DNA from 3 places in the Streptomyces sp. ID05-26A genome. Region 1 is predicted to be linked to each of the others. Evidence: riboswitches for the same ligand, from Rfam matches in the RefSeq annotation. Region 1 holds a riboswitch; each other region holds the start of a gene.
What was found. A riboswitch is a leader RNA that binds a small molecule or an ion and turns the genes downstream of it on or off. The one in region 1 is predicted to bind cobalamin.
Positions count from the first base shown of each region.

Region 1 (4,319 bases):
GCGGTGCCGGAGCAGCAGGTCGCGCATGTCCGCCACCTGGTGCGTGCGGGCCTTGGACGCCGGGTTGTAGATCGCGATCACCAGGTCGGCCCTGGCGGTGGCCTCGAGGCGTTCGGCGATGACGTCCCACGGCTTGAGCCTGTCGCTCAACGAGATCACCGCGTAGTCGTGGCCGAGCGGTGCGCCCGCCTTGGCCGCCACGGCGTTCGCGGCCGTGACACCGGGGATGACGCGGACCGGCACGTCCGGGGACTCCGCCGCGACCTCCAGGACCGCGGTCGCCATCGCGAAGACGCCGGGATCACCCGACGACACGACGGCGACCCGTGCGCCCTTGCGGGCGAGGTCCAGGGCGAACGCGGCGCGTTCGGACTCGACCTGGTTGTGCGAGGAGTGCCGCTGCTGGCCGGGACGTTCCGGCACGCGGTTCAGGTAGGTGCTGTAGCCGACCAGTTCGTCGGCGGCCTCCAGCTCCTGGCGGGCTTCCGGGGTGAGCCAGTCCCGCGAGCCGGGGCCGAGACCGACGACGACGACCTCGCCCTTCGGCTTCGCGGGCTTGGACTGGCTCGGCAGCACGGCGATGGAGAAGTACGGCACGGTCGCGGGGTCGACGTCGGCCAGCGGCGCCATCCTTTGCCGGCCCGTGGTGGCGCGTTCGACGTACCAGGCACCGTCGAGCCGGCCGGACGCCTCGAGCGCCTCGCGGACGTTGCCGAAGGTGCGGCCCAGCTTGAGGATCGCGGCGCAGTCGGTGTCGGCCAGGCGGGACGCGAGCTCGGCGGGCGGGAGCGTGCCGGGCAGGATCGTGAGGACCTCGTCGCGTTCGACGAGCGGGGTGCCGAGAACGGCGCTCGCCCCGCTCACGGACGTGACGCCGGGGACGACCTCCCACTCGTAGCGGTCGGCCAGCCGCTTGTGCATGTGCATGTAGGAGCCGTAGAAGAACGGGTCCCCGGCGGCCAGCACGACGACGTTCCGCCCGGCGTCGAGGTGCGCGGCCAGCGTGGCGGCGGCCTCCTCGTAGAAGGCGTCGATCTCGCCCTGGTAGTCGTCCGTGTCCTCGGTCGTGACCGGGTAGACGAGCTGTTCCAGCACCTGCGGTTTCGGATCGTCCTGGCTGCGGAAGTACGGCGCGGCGATGGTCTTGGCGACCGACTTGCCGTGCCGGGCGCTGTGGAACGCCACCACGTCGGCTTCGTTGATGAGTCGCGCGGCCTTGACCGTCACGAGTTCCGGGTCGCCCGGACCCAGGCCGACGCCGTAGAGCTTGCCCGTCATTCTTCCTCGCTCGCGATCGCGTTGATGGCCGCCGCCGTCATGGCACTGCCGCCGCGCCGGCCGCGCACCACGAGGTGCTCCAGATCCGTTGCGGCCAAAGCTTCCTTGGACTCCGCTGCCCCGATGAACCCGACCGGGATGCCCAGCACCGCCGCGGGCCGGGGGGCTCCGGCGGCGATCAGGTCGAGCAGGTGGAACAGCGCCGTGGGGGCGTTGCCGATCGCGATCACCGCGCCGTCGAACCGGTCCGCGAGCAACTCCAGGGCGGCGGCACTGCGCGTGTTGCCGATCTCCTGCGCCCGGCCCGGCGTGCGCGGGTCCTGCAGGTAGCACAGGACTTCGTTGTCCTTGGGCAGGCGGCGGCGGGTCACGCCGGACGCGACCATGTTGGCGTCGCACAGGATCGGCGCGCCGTCGCGGAGCGCCGCGCGCGCGTTCCGCACGACGTCCGGGGAGAACACGACGTCGCTGGGCAGGTCGGTCATGCCGCACGCGTGGATCATGCGGACGACGACCTGCGAGACATCGGCGGGGAACCCGGTGAGGTCCGACTCCGCGCGAATGGTGGCGAAGGACTGGCGGTAGATCTCCGCCCCGTCCTTGATGTACTGCGTCAACGGATCTCCTCGTAGCCGTCGCCGGTCGCGACGAACTCGATCACTTCGCCCGCGGGACGGCCGCAGCGGCGGGCACAACCCGACCAGTGCACCGGACGGCGGTGTGGGGTTCCGAGCCACGCACGGGCGTCGGCTCGTACGTCGGAGAGCGACTTCGCGCAGCCGGGGCGGCCGGTGCAGGCGCTGACGCCGTGCCACGGCGAGTCCGGGTCGGTGATGAGGCCGGACGTGTCGGTGCCGGCGGGCACGACCAGGCTGCGCCACGGCGTGAGGCGGAGAGCGACGCCGGGGAGCTGGCCGGCGTCGAGCCGGCCGAGCGGAACCCCTGGGGTCAACGGTGAAGGTGCGACAGGAGTCACAGCCGGGGTGATGCGCGGCGCGTCGGAGGTGCCGAAGTGGGCGGTGATCTTTCGCACACCGTCGTCCACTTCGGACAGGCGCCAGGCCGGGCCGCGGAGTCGCTGGAAGAGGCGGGCCGCGGTGACCACGGTGTCGGCGGGGTCGGTGACGCGGACGCCCGTGTCGGTCCCGGCCAGGAGGAGTGCCCACGTCGCCGCACCATCTCTGACCAGCCCGAAGTCGCCGCCGAGGCCGCTCACCGCGTGCCCCACCGTCAGCAGGAACCTGCCCGGCAGCGCTGCCAGAGCGGGGTCCGCGCACAGGGCTGCATCGATCTCGTCGACCAACCCCTGCTCGTCCTCCAGGGGTGCAGCGATGATGTTGCGGATCCGCTCGTGCGAGGCCGACGGCAGCAGGCCCGCCGCGGCCAGGCGCGCGCCCAGTTCGACGCCGTCCGCGAGGCCTCTGATCTGGAGGTTCGCCCGCGAGGTCAGTTCCACTGAACCGTTCCCGAGTTCTGCGGCCGAGGTGCGCACGACGTCCCACTGAACAGCGGAAAGAGTGCCGCCAGGCACCCGGATGCGCGCCAGCCCGCCGTCCGCTGCCTGGTGCAGCTCGACGGCGCCGGGACAGGCGTCCGGGTGACCCCGGTGAATCCCATTGGGCATAGGTCGGACTGTAACCCGCCGGTTAGGGTGAGCCCGAACGACGAAGCGCAGGAGGAAGCCGGTGTGAATCCGGCGCGGTCCCGCCACTGTGACCAGCGAACACCGCTGGGAGTCAGGAACTCTGCTTCGCCGGTCACCCGCAACCTGGGGCGCGGACCCCACGAGGGATGGAGCCTGCGTGATCCTGCTGCTGTCGACCTCCGACACCGACCTGCTGTCGGCGCGTGCGAGTGGTGCCGAGTACCGGCTCGGCAACCCCGCGCGACTCACTACCGACGACCTGCCCGCGCTCGTCGAGGGCGTGGACCTGGTCCTCGTGCGCATCCTCGGCGGCCGCCGGATGTGGGAGGAAGGTCTCGACTGGCTGCTGGCCAGCGGGCTGCCCGTGGTGGTGCTCGGCGGTGAGATGCAGCCCGACGCGGCGCTGATGGAGCTGTCGACGGTGCCCGGTGGTGTGTGCGCCGAGGCGCACCTCTACCTCGCGCACGGCGGCCCGGCGAACCTCACCGAGCTGTACAAGTTCCTTTCTGACACCGTGCTGCTGACCGGCCACGGCTTCGAGGCCCCCACCGCCACGCCCACGTGGGGCGTGCTGGAGCGCGAGGCCTCGGCGGCCGAGGGCCCGACGGTCGCGGTGCTCTACTACCGCGCGCACCACGTCGCCGGGAACACGGCGTTCATCCACGCGCTGTGCGACGCCATCGAGGCCAAGGGGGGCAAGGCCCTGCCGGTCTTCTGCTCCTCGCTGCGCACCGCCGAACCCGAGCTGCTCGACACGCTGAGGCAGGCCGACGCGCTCGTCGTGACGGTGCTCGCGGCCGGTGGCACGAACCCCGCGAAGGCCTCCGCCGGTGGCGACGACGACGCGTGGGACGTCGGTGCGCTGGCCGCGCTCGACGTGCCGATCCTGCAGGGGTTGTGCCTCACGTCGAGCCGCGAGACGTGGGACTCGAACGACGACGGACTGTCTCCTTTGGACACCGCGACCCAGGTCGCGATCCCCGAGTTCGACGGCCGGATCATCACGGTCCCGTTCTCCTTCAAGGAGATCGACTCCGACGGCCTCACGATCTACGTGGCCGACCCGGAACGGGCGTTGCGCGTCGCGGGCATCGCGGTCCGGCACGGCCGGCTGCGCCACATCCCGGTCGCCGAGCGCAAGGTCGTCGTGATGCTGTCGGCGTACCCGACGAAGCACTCGCGCATCGGCAACGCGGTCGGGCTCGACACGCCCGCGTCGACCGTCCGGCTGCTGAAGGCCATGCAGGAGCACGGTTACGACATCGGCACCGAGCTGCCCGGTGTCGACGAGCTCGACGGCGACAAGCTGATCCACGCGCTGATCGCCGCCGGTGGCCAGGACGCCGACTGGCTCACGCAGGAGCAGTTCGAGAGCAACCCGATCCGCATCGCCGCA
Region 1 covers NZ_JARAYZ010000006.1:191,800-196,118, reverse strand. The annotation lists gene PV646_RS38305 (precorrin-2 C(20)-methyltransferase) at 1-1,278, opposite strand, end outside; gene PV646_RS38300 (precorrin-8X methylmutase) at 1,275-1,895, opposite strand; gene PV646_RS38295 (ferredoxin-like domain-containing protein) at 1,892-2,902, opposite strand; cobalamin riboswitch at 2,911-3,045, shown strand; gene cobN (cobaltochelatase subunit CobN) at 3,081-4,319, shown strand, end outside.

Region 2 (4,319 bases), on a different contig from region 1:
CGGAGTGAACCCGGTGCTCTCGCTGAACCCGTAGTTCCACCCGGCGAAGACCAGGTCTGCGTTGGCCCCCTGCACGACCTCCTTGGTGACCTTGTCGGACAGGTGCTTCGCGCTGTCGAAGTCGGCCTTCCACGGCGAGGTCCGCACGTCGACGGAGTCCTTGCCGCTGATGACGTAGCCCGCCATCCGGTCCTTCAGCCCCAGCGCGAACATCAGCTCGGTGATGCCGGTGTCGTTGGTGACCACTTTGGACGGTACGCGGTCGAACGTGACCTGCTGGCCGCAGTTCGTGATGGTCACCGGGTCGGTCGCGGAAGTGTCGGAGGCGACCGTCGCGCCGCAGCCGGAGACGAGCAGCAGGGTGGCTGTGACAAGTGCGGTTCTCAAGGGGTGACCTCCTGGTCGAACAGGAGCTGGGGAACTCCTGTGGTGGGATGCCGCACGACGTGGGCGGTGACGTGGAAGACCTTGGCGATGAGCTCGGGCACGAGAACCTCCTCGGGGGTGCCGGAGGCGACGACGCGTCCCTCGTCCAGCACGTAGAGGCGGTCGCAGAACGACGCGGCGAGGTTCAGGTCGTGCAGCACGGTCAGGACCGTGATGCCCAAACCGCGCGCCAAAGAGAGAACGTCGAGCTGATGGCGGATGTCGAGGTGGTTGGTCGGCTCGTCCAGCACCAGCACGCGCGGCTGCTGGGCGATGGCCCGCGCGATCAGCACCCGTTGGCGTTCACCACCGGACAGGCTGAGGAAGCTGCGGGAGGCGAGGTGCGAGACGTCCACTGTGGCCAGTGCCTCGGACACCACCCGTGCGTCGAGAGCGGGGTCGCGGTCGTGCGGCAGCCGGCCCATCTCGACGACCTCGGCGACCGTGAAGTCGAACTCGACCTGCGACTCCTGGGACAGGGCGGAGAGGTCGCGGGCGACGGAGCGTCGCTTGTGGACGTTCTGGCCGTCGAGCAGCACCGCGCCCGCGTCCGGCTTCAACGCGCGGTAGACGCAGCGCAACGTCGTGGACTTGCCGCTGCCGTTCGGCCCGACGATGCCGACCACCTCGCCGTCGGCGTGCAGCGAGATGTCCGTGATGATGCCGCGCACGGTGACCTGGTCGATCTCGACGCGCATCAGCGGCCTCCGAAGACGTAGGACCTGCGGCGCATCAGGAAGATGAAGCACGGCACGCCGAGCGCGGCCGTGATGACGCCGAGCGGCAGTTCCTCCGGTGCCGCGAGCATCCGCGCGGCCACGTCGACCCAGACCAGGAACGAGGCTCCGGCCAGCGGTGCCAGGGCGAGCACCTTGCGGTGGTCGGCGCCCACGACCATGCGCGTCAGGTGCGGCAGCATCAGCCCGACGAAACCGACGGCACCGCTGACGGCCACCAGCACGCCGGTCATGGCCGCGGTGACGATGAACAGGTGCGTGCGGAACCGGTTGACGGGCACGCCGAGGGTGGTCGCGGTCTCGTCGCCCATCGCCATGGCGTTGAGCTGCCGCGCCTTGGTCGCCAGGTAGACGATCCCCGCCAGGGTCACCACGGCGGCGACGGGCAGCGACTGCCAGTTCGCGCCGCCGAGACTGCCGAGCAACCAGAACATCGCCGCCCGCGCCGCCTCACCGCGCGGCGCCTGGAAGACCAGCAGCATCGCCACGGCGGAGAACCCGTACGCCAGCGCTGTTCCGGTCAGCACCAGACGCAACGGTGTGAGCCCCCGGCTCGTGCGCGCGGTGATGTAGACCAGAGCCGTGGCTCCGAGGCCGGTCAGGAACGCCCCCACGGACAGCGCGTAGACGCCGAACCCGGACAGCACACCGAGCGTCGCGACGGCCGTCGCGCCCACGCTCGCGCCCGACGAGATGCCGAGCACGTACGGGTCGGCCAGGGCGTTGCGGACCATCGCCTGGATCGCGACGCCGACCGCGCTCAGCCCGGCGCCCACGACGGCGGCGAGCAGGACGCGAGGAAGCCGGATGTCCCAGACGATGTGGTACTGCCCGGCGAGGTCGGCGGGGACGGTGCCGCCGGTCATCGCCTCCCACAGCAGGCCGGCGGTGACGTCGAACGGCACGGAGACGGGGCCGAGCGCGACGCCCGCCACGAGACTGACGACGAGCACGCCGACGAGCGCGCTGATCTTGGAGATCACTGGGTCCTTCCCGCAGTCCACGGCGGAGTTGGAACTTCTCGGTCACCGTGAGCGGGTGTTCGGGCTCGTCCCCTGCCAGGAGACCTACCGTTGCGGGTCAGCGCCGGACTTCGACCGGTCTTCCCCCACGCACGACTTCAGTGACCCTACCTGCGAAAACAGAAAGTTCGGAAATTCTCGGGGTGTGATGTCGATCCGGTACCCGGCCCGTTCGACCTGGGGATGCCGAACGAGAACCAGAACAGGGAGACACACCGTGAAGTACATGCTGATCATGCGCGCCACCGACGAGGCCTTCGCGAACATGGGCGAGTTCGACTTCGACAAGATGCTGGAGACGGTCGGCGCGTTCAACGAGGAACTGATCCGCGCCGGTGTGCTGCTCGCCGCCGAGGGCCTCTCCGACACGTCCGAGGGCGTCGTCGTCGACTACTCGCAGGAGCCCCCGGTCATCACGGACGGCCCGTACGGCGAGACCAAGGAGCTGTTCAACGGCTTCTACCTCCTCAACGTCGCCTCGATCCAGGAGGCGATCGAGTGGGCGAAGCGCATGCCGATGACCGGGCCCGGGTTCAAGACCGAGATCCGCCGCGTGCCGTCGATCGAGGAGTTCCCGCAGGACAACGAGTGGATCAAGAAGGAGCGCGCGTGGCGTGAGGCCAACGGCCAGCTCTGACCTCCGGCGCGGAGAAACGCCGAAGCCCGGCCGGAGAAGATCCGGCCGGGCTTCAAGACGTTCCGAGCGAAATCAGCCCGTGCGCACGTTGGACGACACGAGCGCCGCGAGCCTGTCACCGATCGCGTAGGTCTGCCCCGGCGACTGGTGGTCGCGCGTCGCCAGGTCGAACGCCACGGAGGCCTCGATCCGGCGGGCGGACTCGTGCTCACCGAGGTGGTCGAGCAGCAGCGCGACCGACAGCACGGCGGCCGTCGGGTCCGCGATGCCCTGGCCCGCGATGTCCGGCGCCGAACCGTGCACCGGCTCGAACATCGACGGGTTGCGACGCGTGACGTCCATGTTCCCCGACGCGGCCAGGCCGATGCCACCCGTGACGGCGGCGGCGAGGTCGGTCAGGATGTCGCCGAACAGGTTGTCGGTGACGATCACGTCGTAACGGCCCGGGTCGGTGACCATGTGAATGGTCGCCGCGTCCACGTGCTGGTAAGCCACGGTGACGTCCGGGTGCTGCAGCGAGACCTCCTCCACGACGCGCGACCACAACGAGCCGGCGTGCGTGAGGACGTTCGTCTTGTGCACCAAGGTCAGGTGCCGGCGCTGACGGTTCGCGGCACGCGCGAAGGCGTCCCGGACCACGCGCTCGACACCGAACGAGGTGTTCAGCGAGACCTCGGTGGCGATCTCGTGCGGCGTGTCCTTGCGGAGCAGGCCGCCGTTGCCCGCGTACGGGCCCTCGGTGCCCTCGCGCACCACCACCATGTCGATCTCCGGCGGGTCCGCGAGCGGGCTGCGGACACCGGGGTAGAGACGAGCCGGGCGGAGGTTCACGTGGTGGTCGAGTTCGAAGCGGAGCCTCAACAGCAGGCCACGCTCCAGGATTCCGCTCGGCACCGACGGGTCGCCGACCGCGCCGAGCAGGATCGCGTCGTGCTGGCGAAGCTCACCGAGCACCGACTCGGGCAACAACTCTCCCGTGGCGTGCCAGCGCGCCGCGCCGAGGTCGTAACGAGTGATCTCGGCCGCCGGAACGACCTCACCGAGGACCTTCAGGGCCTCAGCGATGACCTCGGGCCCGATCCCGTCTCCTGGGATCACTGCGAGCCGCATCCACACACCTCCCAGGTGTCAGTCCCCAATTGGTGGGACTACTTTCCTTCGCGAAAGGCTACCGGCATGTCGGCCGCTCGCCGCATGCCGGACACCCCATCGGGGTGTTATCTCCCGTACTGCGGGACACCCACACGGCCCATATCACGCTTTCGAGTGTCACTCGACCGCAGGAACGGGGTCGCGTCAAGGGGTGACGACAGGCAGTTCCGGGCCGTGACATGCCAAGAGGCCCGGTTCCAAACGAAGAACCGGGCCTCTCGTAAAACATCCGATCTAGTAGGAGCCCCGCCCACCGGACTTCACCAGGACGACCGACGCGCGGTCACCGTTGGCGTTGTGGTGGTTGAGCACCAGCAAACCGTCGGACTTGTCGGCCTTCAGCGA
Region 2 covers NZ_JARAYZ010000001.1:739,678-743,996, forward strand. The annotation lists gene PV646_RS03605 (ABC transporter substrate-binding protein) at 1-387, opposite strand, end outside; gene PV646_RS03610 (ABC transporter ATP-binding protein) at 384-1,124, opposite strand; gene PV646_RS03615 (FecCD family ABC transporter permease) at 1,124-2,167, opposite strand; cobalamin riboswitch at 2,180-2,315, opposite strand; gene PV646_RS03620 (YciI family protein) at 2,412-2,822, shown strand; gene PV646_RS03625 (3-isopropylmalate dehydrogenase) at 2,895-3,932, opposite strand; gene PV646_RS03630 (S8 family peptidase) at 4,209-4,319, opposite strand, start outside.
Region 2: it holds a riboswitch for cobalamin, as region 1 does, so the genes downstream of both, PV646_RS03615 (FecCD family ABC transporter permease) here and cobN (cobaltochelatase subunit CobN) in region 1, are expected to answer to the same signal.

Region 3 (4,319 bases), on a different contig from region 1:
CGATGAACAGGTAGTCGCCCATGCCGTCCGCGGCGATCGGGACGAACTCCTCGAGGAATGTTCCCGACGTCGTGCCCGCCGGTTCCGCCTCGACTTCGAGGTGTGTCCGCTTCCTCTTTCGTTCCCGCTGGGAATCCTCTGGGGACAACGGGGTGTACCGCGCCGGGATCAGGTTCTCGGCGCCGGTGAGGCGCCAGAGATCAGTCGCCCCGGGAGCGGCCGTGATCTGGTCGAAGGTGCGGGACGCGTTGACGCGCAACCAGTTGTGGATGCGTTCCCACGGTCGGGTGGGCGGGGTGGCCTCGCGGCCACCCCACACCATCACGCGACGGCCGCCTTCTCGGGGGCTTTCGCCTTGCGCGTGGCCGGATCCACCAGCAGACCGAACACCACGCCGATGCCGACGTAGAGCGTGGCGAGCTGGGCGAGCGAGCTGAGGCGGAACTGCCACAGCACGTTCACCGGCATGTCCGCGGGGATCGTGTCCGGCGGCGCGGGGAACGCCAGCAGCACCACCGCGGTGGCCGCGGCCACCGCGAGCAGCACGGCCGTCGTCCGCACCGGCTGCGACTGCGCGCGCAGCTGCTCGGCGAGCCAGCTCGCGGCCCACACGATCACCAGGCCGGCCACCACCACACCGAGGTAGAGCGCGGTCCGGTAGTTCACCGTCTCGGGGTCGCCCACGGCGGGCGGGTTGGCCGGGTACTTGAGCCACGGCAGCAGCGCCACGGCGCCGAACACCGCGGCACCGAACGTGAAGCTGCGGCTGAACGGCGTGCTGCCGGCGAACCAGCGCTTCGACAGCGCGTAGGCCGTGGCGAACACCAGGCCCACGGCGATGCCGACGATCACCACGCCGAGCATGCCGCCGATGATCTGGGCGCCGCGGCTGACGAGTTCGTCCTCGCCACCGTGGGAATGGCCGGCTTCCTCACCGGCGGGTGCGCGAGCCTCTTCGACCGCGAGCGCGGCGCGAATCGGGATCTCGGTCACCAGGAGCTGCACCAGCGCGGACGCGACACCGGCGATACCGCCGGCCGCGATCCCGCGCAGGGCAAGCGACTTGTACGTCGTCGTCATCTGCTTGATCTGCGGAATCGGATCAGTGGCAGGGAACGCCGAGGGCGTGGCGGCCGTCGTGGAAGAACTCGTGCAGCAATTCGGAACCCGCGCCGAGCGCGAGACCGTTCTCCTGCAGGACCAGGTACGTGACGATCAGGCCGAGCACAGAGACGGCGAAGGCCCATTTGGGCACGCGGACGGCGGACAGGCTTGCTGCGGGGCTCGTCATGACGGGCTCCTCCATACCTCGTGGAAGGTCAACTCTCCTTGCGGCGCCGCAGCCGGTCTCCTGACTCCCGGATCAACGCTGCCCCCGCGTCTTCCCAGTCCCGGCGGGGACCAGTGACGTGCTCGGCGGGGATCGCTTCCCGGTCACAGTGGCGAGGACCGCGCCGGATTCTCACCGGCTTCCCGTCACTGCGGCGGGTGCACCGTAAGTTGAGCGGCACGTTAAGCACAACCGGCCATAAGAGTTGTTGCGTTCCTCACTTCACGAGTGGACAGTCACCACACTTCCCACCTGGGGCGACGCGGTAATAGAGACAACACGACCGACGCCGGAACGTGACCTCGCCGGGAAAAGTCAGGAATTCTCCCGCCTGTTCGAACGGCGGTGCGCTCATGAGCCGTTCGCCGCGTTCTTCCGCTTCCTCGGCGGTCAGCATGCGTGCGCGGACAACCATTTTGAGGGCACCCGCGACGTTCGACATCGCGTTGCCCCACAGCAGTCCGCTCGCGACCGGGGTGACCGCTTGGACCGCCTCCACCACGGGGGCGAGCGCCTCGGCGGCGGGCGGGCCCAGTCGTGGCTGGTCGATGCGGACGCTCAGGCCGTTCGTGGCGTCGTGCCGCCACCACAGGTTCTCCGGCCGCACGTCGATCGGGATGTTCGCGGCCGTGAGCGGACTGAGCAGCCGGGCCGTGTAGCTCAGGAAGAACAGGCTGGCGGCGACGCGTGGTTCCTCCGCTTTGTACCGAATCGCGATGGCGTCGATGGTGTTCTTGAGCGCCGGGCCCTCCAGGAGTGCTGTTCCCGGTAGCCAGGACTCGTCCGGACGGCCCACGTCGAGAGCGAAGAACGGGTTGATTCCACGCACCCTGCGCAGGGCTTCGAGGACCTCGGCGAACTCAGACACGGAAGTTCACGCTACCGGGTGGATCTTCCGGCGGAGGACGAGAAGGCCCGATCAGGGCTCGCTCCATCAACGATGTGGCGTGGGGTGAGTTCCGCATGATGCTGGAGTACAAGGCGCAACGCGCTGGTCGTTCGATCAGAGTCGTCGATCGCTGGTACCCCAGTAGCAAGACCTGCTCAGAGTGCGGGCATTTGCTTGTTGAGTTGACGTTGTCGGCTCGGCACTGGACGTGCCCAGAATGTCGCACCCGGCACGATCGGGACCTGAACGCGGCGAAGAACATCCTTGCGGCTGGTCGAGTCGTAGCCCGAGGCGACTCGGGTGAAGCCTGTGGAGCTGATGTCAGACGGCGAGGGCCCGCCCTTCCGCAGTCAGCTGTGAAGCAGGAACCCCGTCTTCACTCTTCTGAGGTAGGGGACAGTCAAGCTACCGGGTCCATGCAGGACAGATCACGTCCACGGGCCGGGACAGATGTGACCGCGGTGTGGACGGGGGGCGCCGGGATGGGAGGATGTGGAGCCGTGAAGACCTTCGATTCCCTGTTCGCTGAACTGACCGAACGAGCCGCCACCAAGCCGGAGGGATCCGGCACCGTCGCCGCGCTCGAGGCCGGGGTCCATGCGCAGGGGAAGAAGGTCCTGGAGGAGGCGGGCGAGGTATGGATCGCCGCCGAGTACGAGTCCGACGAGAAGCTCTCCGAAGAGATCTCGCAGCTGCTCTACCGCCTCCAGGTGCTCATGCTGGGCCGTGGGCTCACCCTCGAAGACGTCTACAAGTACCTCTGACGAAAAGACTTCCACATGCTGCGCGTAGCAGTCCCGAACAAGGGCGCGCTCGCCGAACGCGCCTCCGCCATGCTCACCGAGGCCGGGTACCGGCAGCGGCACGAGCCCCGCGACCTGACCGTGCTCGACCCGAACAACGAGGTCGAGTTCTTCTTCCTGCGCCCCAAGGACATCGCGATCTACGTGGCGTCCGGCGACCTCGACCTCGGCATCACCGGCCGTGACCTCGCGGCCGACTCCGGTGCCGACGACAACGGCTCCTCCGTCGAGGAGTTGCTGGCGCTCGGCTTCGGCGGGTCGACCTTCCGCTACGCCGGGCCTCGCGGCACGGACTGGAAGGTCTCGGACCTCGAGGGCAAGCGCCTCGCCACCGCGTACCCGAAGCTCGTGGGCCGCGACCTCAAGGCCAGGGGCATCACCGCGAAGGTGATCCGCCTCGACGGTGCCGTGGAGATCTCGATCCAGCTGGGCGTGGCCGACCTGATCGCCGACGTGGTGGGCTCGGGCCGGACGCTCAAGCAGCACGACCTGGTGCCGTTCGGCGACCCGATCTGCGACTCCGAGGCGATCCTGATCCACCGCAACGGCTCCGAGGTCACCGCGGCCAAGAAGCAGCTGACGGCCCGTCTGCAGGGTGTCGTGTTCGCGCAGCAGTACCTGATGCTCGACTACGACTGCCCGCGTTCGATCCTCGACGCCGCGATCGCGCTCACTCCGGGCCTGGAGTCGCCGACCGTCGCGCCGCTGGCCAACCCGGACTGGGCGGCCGTGCGGGCGATGGTGTCGCGCAAGGAGGCGAACAAGGTGATGGACGAGCTGGCCGCGATCGGTGCCAAGGCCGTGCTGGCCTCGGACATCAGGTTCTGCCGGCTGTGATAACCGAGCACGCCCTGCTGGACGTGCTGCCGGGTTCCGAAGAAGAGTTCGAGTGGGCGTTCGGCGAGGCGCGGGAGCTGATCTCCGCCTCGCCGGGCTTCCGCGGTCTCGAACTGCTGCGGTGCCTGGAGACGCCGGCGCGCTACCTGCTGCTGGTGCGCTGGGACTCGCTGGAGGCGCACACCGTCGGCTTCCGGCAGGGACCGACGTACGAGCGGTGGTCTTCGCTGCTGCACCGCTTCTACTCACCGTTCCCGGTGGTGTCGCACTACGAGAGCGCGCTGAGCACCTCTTCGTCCGTGGTCTGATCGAAGCTCTCGTACCAGCGGCTGACCGCGCCGAAGTGCTTCGGCGTGAGGACGGCGATCACCCGCGTCCTGAAGGTCCTGAGCGACTCCCTCGCCGCCACCGGGACGGCCAGGGTGACGCTGCGCGGTTCGCGCTGGGCGATCCAGTGGAG
Region 3 covers NZ_JARAYZ010000004.1:22,824-27,142, reverse strand. The annotation lists gene PV646_RS31325 (SMI1/KNR4 family protein) at 1-322, opposite strand, end outside; gene PV646_RS31320 (CbtA family protein) at 322-1,080, opposite strand; gene PV646_RS31315 (CbtB domain-containing protein) at 1,103-1,291, opposite strand; cobalamin riboswitch at 1,325-1,499, opposite strand; gene PV646_RS31310 ((2Fe-2S)-binding protein) at 1,548-2,198, opposite strand; partial or broken gene PV646_RS31305 (zinc ribbon domain-containing protein) at 2,249-2,476, shown strand; gene PV646_RS31300 (phosphoribosyl-ATP diphosphatase) at 2,702-2,983, shown strand; gene hisG (ATP phosphoribosyltransferase) at 2,999-3,859, shown strand; gene PV646_RS31290 (antibiotic biosynthesis monooxygenase family protein) at 3,856-4,167, shown strand; gene PV646_RS31285 (phosphoribosyltransferase) at 4,128-4,319, opposite strand, start outside.
Region 3: it holds a riboswitch for cobalamin, as region 1 does, so the genes downstream of both, PV646_RS31315 (CbtB domain-containing protein) here and cobN (cobaltochelatase subunit CobN) in region 1, are expected to answer to the same signal.